Regions from separate parts of the Nonomuraea sp. B12E4 genome, predicted to be linked through region 1. Evidence: riboswitches for the same ligand, from Rfam matches in the RefSeq annotation. Region 1 holds a riboswitch; the other holds the start of a gene.
What was found. Region 1 has a riboswitch for glycine ahead of gcvT (glycine cleavage system aminomethyltransferase GcvT). Riboswitches for the same ligand answer to the same signal wherever they lie in the genome.
Positions count from the first base shown of each region.

Region 2: linked by a shared signal. The riboswitch ahead of gcvP (aminomethyl-transferring glycine dehydrogenase) and the one ahead of gcvT (glycine cleavage system aminomethyltransferase GcvT) in region 1 are both predicted to bind glycine.

Region 1 is NZ_JBDPME010000010.1:264,811-268,209, reverse strand. It holds gene ABGB18_RS24160 (gamma-glutamyl-gamma-aminobutyrate hydrolase family protein) at 1-599, shown strand, start outside; gene ABGB18_RS24155 (hypothetical protein) at 718-1,578, opposite strand; glycine riboswitch at 1,674-1,771, shown strand; gene gcvT (glycine cleavage system aminomethyltransferase GcvT) at 1,902-2,987, shown strand; gene gcvH (glycine cleavage system protein GcvH) at 2,984-3,373, shown strand.
Region 2 is NZ_JBDPME010000001.1:1,048,703-1,052,101, reverse strand. It holds gene gcvP (aminomethyl-transferring glycine dehydrogenase) at 1-2,226, opposite strand, end outside; glycine riboswitch at 2,392-2,490, opposite strand; gene ABGB18_RS04870 (MerR family transcriptional regulator) at 2,638-3,258, opposite strand.

The DNA of each region.
Region 1 (3,399 bases):
ACGTGGAGCAGGTCGTACGCGCCGGCGGCCAGCCCGTCATACTGCCACCGGCCGGCGATCCCGGCCCGGTCGTGAGCCGCCTGGACGGCCTGATCCTGGCAGGGGGCGGCGACATCGACCCGGCCAGGTACGGCGAACGGCCGCACGAGCGCACCGGCCACGTCCGCGAGTTCCGCGACGACGCCGAGTTCGCCGTGCTGCGCGCGGCCCTCGACGCGGGCCTGCCGTTCCTCGGCGTCTGCCGCGGCCTACAGGTCCTCAACGTCGCCCTCGGCGGCAGCCTGCACCAGCACCTCCCCGACGTGGTCGGGCACCCGGGTCACTCCCCGGAGCCCGGCCGCTTCGGCCACCTGCCCGTCACGCCGAGGTCCGGCACCCGCCTGGCCAAGGCGCTGGGCACGGATCCCGTGACGGTCCCGCACTACCACCACCAGGCCGTCGACCGCCTGGCCCCCGGGCTCACGGTCACCGCCACCGCCGACGACGGCACGATCGAGGCGGTCGAGCCGGACTCCGGCGGCTTCGCCATGGCCGTGCAGTGGCACCCGGAGGCGGCCGAGGACTGCGCGCTCTTCGAGGCGCTGGTGGCCGCCTGCTGACCCGACGCGGGCCGGGAACGTGCCCACCGCGGCCCCGCACCCCCTGATCGGCACCCACCTGATCGGCACCCACCGCCGCACGTCCGCCCGGTTCACTCCCTGATCATCGGTCGTTCACTCACTTCACCGGCTGCAGCACGCTCTCGAACTCCACGACGCCCGCGCCGTACCGCTCGTCGGCGGCGCGGCGCTGTTCGTCGGTGGCGAGCCAGACGCCGACCTCCACCCGGTTCCGCGGCACGCTGGAGGACGCCGTGATCAGGGCGTCGCCCAGCCCGCTCTGGACCCGCTCCTGGATCGAGTTCAGCTCGGCCTCGGTCCGCCGCGCGCCGCTCACGCACAACGCTCCGCCCCACACTTCGCGGATCCACGCCTCGCGCTCCGACAGATCACCGGTGAACCTCAGGTTCAGCACCAGCCGCGCGGGGTCGTTGGCGTCCGGTGAGTCCGCGCCCCGCTCGCCCAGGTAGTCCTGGTCGAGCCAGGCCCCCGCGAACTCCTCGGCCGTGCCCGCCCGCGCGATGGCCCGCTCCAGGGCGGGCTGCGTGGCCTTGGCCGGATCGACCGGCCGCCAGCCGCCGGTCGGCGCCGGGCACGGGCTGGAGAAGTCCTCCGCCGGCGGAGTCTTCCGCTCGGGCGGGCCCGGCGGCTCGGTGAGCGTCAGGCTGGCCCCGTCCCAGGTGCCGACCACCCGGTAGTCACCCCATCTCACGCCGGCCTTCGACTCGTACCGCACCGCCTCCCAGTCCCAGCCGACGACGTCGGGGCCGCCGCACTGCGGCGGCAGCGAATCGGCCACCGCGGAGCAGATCTGCGGCCCGTGGCCGCCGCCTTCGAGCACGGTCACGCTGGCCTCGTAGCGGGCCTGCGCAGTGGCCTCGTGGCGGGGCTGCGCGGGCGGCGCGCCGGCCTCCCCGGTGCCACAGGAGGTGAGCGTCAGAGTGGCCGCCAGGCCGAGGGTCGCCGTTCGCCGGTTCATACTCGATACGACGCCACCACCTTCCAGACGGTTCACCTCAGGCCCGAACGCGACAACACCCCCGCGACAGCACTAGGCTTGACGGACATCACCGGCGAAACCGTGCGGGAGAGCACCCTGACAGCCGGTCAGGGTCCCTGAAGGAGCAAGCCCTCCCCGCGAACCTCTCAAGGCAAAGGACCGCACGGCCGAGGTGACCTCTGGAAAGCAGGCCTGTCGGCCTCGCCGAAGGTGAAAGTCCGGTAAAAGTCGGGCGAAGCTCTCAGGCATCGATGACAGAGGGGGAGGATGCTGGCATCCAATCCTGTCCTGAGGTGCGTCAAATGTCCCGACCTACACCGCTACGAGACGTTCACGAGAGCCTCGGCGCCACGCTCACCGACTTCGCGGGATGGCTCATGCCACTCCGGTACGGGAGCGAATCCGCGGAGCACAGGGCCGTCCGCGAGGCCGCCGGGCTGTTCGACCTCTCGCACATGGGGGAGATCTTCCTGACCGGGCCGCAGGCCGGGCAGGCGCTGGACTACGCGCTGGTGGGCCACCTGTCGGCGCTGACGCCCGGGCGGGCCAGGTACACCATGATCGTGAACGAGCGGGGCGGGGTGCTCGACGACCTCATCGTCTACCGGCTTGAGGACGAGCAGTTCATGGTCGTGGCAAATGCCTCGAACTACGAAAAAGTCGGAAATGAGCTGACTAATCGTGCGAAGGCGTACGACGTGGTGGTCGAGGATCGCTCGGACCAGTACGCACTGATCGCCGTCCAGGGTCCCCGCGCCCAGGAGATCCTCGCCACGCTCACCGACGCCGACCTCGCCGGGCTCAAGTATTACGCGGGCCTGCCGGGGCTGGTCGACGGGCGGCAGGCTCTCATCGCCCGTACCGGCTACACCGGCGAGGACGGGTTCGAGCTGTTCGTCGCCAACCAGGACGCGGTGCCGCTCTGGCACGCGCTCATGGCGGCGGGCGAGCCTCACGGGCTCAAGCCGGCGGGCCTGTCCAGCCGGGACACCCTCAGGCTGGAGGCGGGCATGCCGCTGTACGGCAACGAGCTCGGCCCGGAGCTGACCCCGTTCGACGCGGGGCTGGGCAGGGTGGTGAAATTCGACAAGCCGGGCGACTTCGTCGGCAGGTCGGCGCTCGAGGCGGTCAAGGACGACCAGCCGCGGCGCAGGCTCGTCGGCCTGGTCGCGCGGGGCCGCCGGGTGCCGCGCCACGGTTACCCGGTCACCAAGGACGGCGCCGTCGTCGGCGAGGTCACCAGCGGTGCGCCTTCCCAGAGCCTGGGCAGGCCCATCGCGATGGCCTACGTGGACGCCGGGGCCGGCTCAGGCCTGGCTGTGGACATCCGGGGCAGCCATGAACCCATGGACCTGGTCGAGCTGCCCTTTTACAGGAGGAACAAGTGAGCAACATCCCCGACGAGCTGAACTACACCAAGGAACACGAGTGGGTGGCCGGTATCGACGACGGCCTCATCGTGACCGTCGGCATCACGGCCTTCGCCGCCGACGCCCTTGGTGATGTCGTCTTCGTGCAGCTCCCCGAGGTCGGTTCGAACGTCGAGGCGGGCGACTCCGTCGGCGAGGTGGAGTCGACCAAGTCGGTGAACGAGATCTACACGCCGGTCGGCGGCGAGATCGTCGAGGTGAACCCGGCCGTGGTGGACGACCCGAGCCTGGCCAACAGCGACCCGTACGGTGACGGCTGGATGTTCCGGGTGCGCATGGAGGGCGACCCCGAGGACCTGCTGTCCCCGGAGGAGTACACCGCTCTCACCGCCGGCGAGTCCTGACCCCGCCCGGCGAGAGACCTGCTCAC
Region 2 (3,399 bases), on a different contig from region 1:
GATGCCCGCCGAGCCGTGCGGCGCCGCCGAGACGGGCCCGACCGCCGTGCCGTCGCGCAGCGGGTGGCCGGGCAGGAACGCCGCCAGGTGGCCGCGCACCGCCACCGGGCCCACGCCGGGACCGCCGCCGCCGTGCGGGATGCAGAACGTCTTGTGCAGGTTGAGGTGGGACACGTCGGCCCCGAACTCGCCCGGCTTGGCCAGCCCGACCAGGGCGTTGAGGTTGGCCCCGTCCACGTAGACCTGGCCGCCGGCGTCGTGCACCTTGGCGCACACCTCGGTGATCGTCTCCTCGTAGACGCCGTGCGTCGACGGATACGTCACCATGATCGCGGCAAGCTGGTCACGGTGCTTGTCGATCTTGGCGTCCAGATCGGCCAGATCCACGTTGCCATCGGTGTCGCAGGCCACCACCACGACCCGCATGCCCGCCATGACAGCGCTGGCGGCGTTGGTGCCGTGCGCGGAGGAGGGGATGAGGCAGACGTCGCGCCCGCTCTCCCCGTTGGCCCGATGGTAGGCGCGGATGGCCAGCAGCCCGGCGAACTCGCCCTGCGAGCCCGCGTTCGGCTGCACCGAGACGGCGTCGTAGCCGGTCACCTCGGCCAGCCAGCCCTCCAGCGTGCCGATCAGCTCCTCGTAGCCCTCGGCCTGGCCGGCCGGCGCGTACGGGTGGATCGCGGCGAACTCGGGCCAGGTGATCGGCTCCATCTCGGTGCTGGCGTTGAGCTTCATCGTGCACGAGCCCAGCGGGATCATCGACCGGTCGAGCGCGATGTCCTTGTCCTGGAGCTTGCGCAGGTAACGCAGCATCGCGGTCTCGGAGCGGTGGCTGTGGAAGACGGGATGCGGCAGATAGTCGGTCTCGCGCAGCAGCCCGGCGGGCAGCGCGTCGCCCTCCAGCCGCACACCGGTACGGCCGGCGCCGAAGGCGGCCCACACCCCGGCCACCTCGGCGGCCCCGGTCTTCTCGTCGCAGGAGACCGACACGTGGTCGTCGTCCACCTGCCACAGGTTGATGCCCCGTTCGGCGGCGGCGGCGAGCACGGCGGCGGCCCGGCCGGGCACGCGGACGAGCACGGTGTCGAAGAACTCGCGGTGCACGACCTCCAGGCCCGCCTCGCGCAGCCCGTCGGCCAGGGCCACGGCGTGCCGGTGCACCCGCTGGGCGATGCCACGCAGCCCCTCGGGGCCGTGGTAGACGGCGTACATGCCGGCGATGACGGCCAGCAGGACCTGCGCGGTGCAGATGTTGCTGGTGGCCTTCTCGCGGCGGATGTGCTGCTCGCGGGTCTGCAGGGCCAGGCGGTAGGCGGGGTCGCCGTCGGTGTCCACCGACACGCCCACGAGGCGGCCTGGCAGCTGCCGCTGCAGGCCCTCGCGTACGGACATGTACGCGGCGTGCGGCCCGCCGAACCCGAACGGCACCCCGAACCGCTGCGAGGACCCGACCGCGATGTCGGCCCCCAGCTCGCCGGGCGCGGCCACCAGGGTCAGGGCCAGCAGGTCGGCGGCGGCCACGACCTGGGCGCCGGCCTCGTGCGCGGCGGCGGCCACGGCGCGGAAGTCGCGCAGCCGTCCCGAGGCGCCCGGATACTGCACCAGCACGCCGAAGCACTCGGGCAGCTCGCCGTCCAGTGTGTGCTCCACCAGCGTGATCCCGAGCGGCTCGGCCCGGGTGGCCAGCACGGCCTTGGTCTGCGGCAGCGCGTCGGCGTCGATCACGAACACGTCGCTCTTGGACCTGCCCGCGCGCCGGGCCAGCGTCATGGCCTCGGCCGCGGCGGTGGCCTCGTCGAGCAGGGACGCGCCGGCGACGGGCAGGCCCGTCAGGTCGGAGACGACCGTCTGGAAGTTCAGCAGCGCCTCCAGCCGGCCCTGCGAGATCTCCGGCTGGTACGGGGTGTAGGCGGTGTACCAGCCCGGGTTCTCCAGCAGGCTGCGGCGGATGACGGCGGGGGTGACGGTGTCGTGGTAGCCCAGGCCGATCATCGAGGTCAGCACCCGGTTGCGCCCGGCCAGGGCGCGCAGCTCGGCGATGGCCTCGGCCTCGCTCGCCGCGGCGGGCAGCCTGAGCCGGTCCTTGGCCCGGATGGCCTCGGGAACGGCCACCGCCACCAGATCCGCCACGGACTCGAAGCCCACGGCTTCGAGCATGCGTTGCTGCTCGGAGGCCGACGGCCCGATATGCCTGGACGAGAACGGCGGAGCGGACAGTTCGGTCATGAAGGTGCCTCCCGAGGCTGTGGAGACCGGCGCCAGAGCGCGGCGGAATGCCGGATCTCCCCCTCTGTCAGCGCGACACCGTCGCGACCTGAGAGCTTCACCCCGGGTAGGGCTTGCACCGTCGGTGAGGCACGCCTGGCGGGCGCGCCTGCTTTCCAGAGTTGCCTCGCCCGAGCGGTACAGGATGCCTGAGAGATTCCGGGGAGGGTTGCTCCTTCGGCGCTCCGGGCCCTGGGACCTCGGAGACTCTCCCGCACGGGGTCGTCAGCCTTACCTGTCTAGATTACTACGCTCTGCCCTTTATCTGAACGACGCTCACGCCGCCGCCGCGCAGGTAGCAAGCCTGGAGAAGGTCAGCCGGTCCGGCGTACACGTCGCCGCCGGGCAGGTGGCAAGGCCCGGAGAAGGTGGTCAGCCGGTCCGGCGCGCGCGTCGCCGCCGGGCCAGCTCGTCAGCGGGGTGGTCGGCCGGGACGGTGTCCTCGACCGCCGCTCTTTCCCCCGGCAGCTCCGCGAGTGAGCCCTCGACCTCGCGCCAGACCCGGCCGAGCGCGATGCCGAACACGCCCTGGCCGCCCTGGAGCAGGTCGATCACCTCGTCGGCCGAGGTGCACTCGTAGACGCTGACGCCGTCGCTCATGAGCGTGATCTGCGCGAGGTCGGCGACCCCGCGATCCCGCAGGTGCTGCACGGCCGTGCGGATCTGCTGGAGCGACACCCCGGTGTCGAGCAGCCGCTTGACGACCTTGAGCACCAGGATGTCGCGGAAGCTGTAGAGCCGCTGGGAGCCGGAGCCGTGCGCGGCTCTTATCGTGGGCTCCACGAGGCCCGTGCGCGCCCAGTAGTCGAGCTGCCTGTAGGTGATGCCGGCCGCCGAGCAGGCCGTCGGCCCGCGGTATCCGATGTCGTCCGGCAGCGCGGCCGGCTGCTCGTCGAAGAGCAGACCCTGCTCCCCGGCACGCTGCCGCGCGCTCTCGCGCCGCACCGGATCTTCCTGGCCGGCCGTCTTTCCCTCGCCGCTGCTGACCGCCACGCGGACCTCCGGCTTTCTCTCATCCCGCGGCCTGATCTGGGGGTTCATAAAGGGCGACCGCGGGTTTCACTTGCACCGTAGGACCGTGACCATGCGCAGTCAACGATCCGGCTCGGCGCGTCGTGAAGCGTAAATGCACTG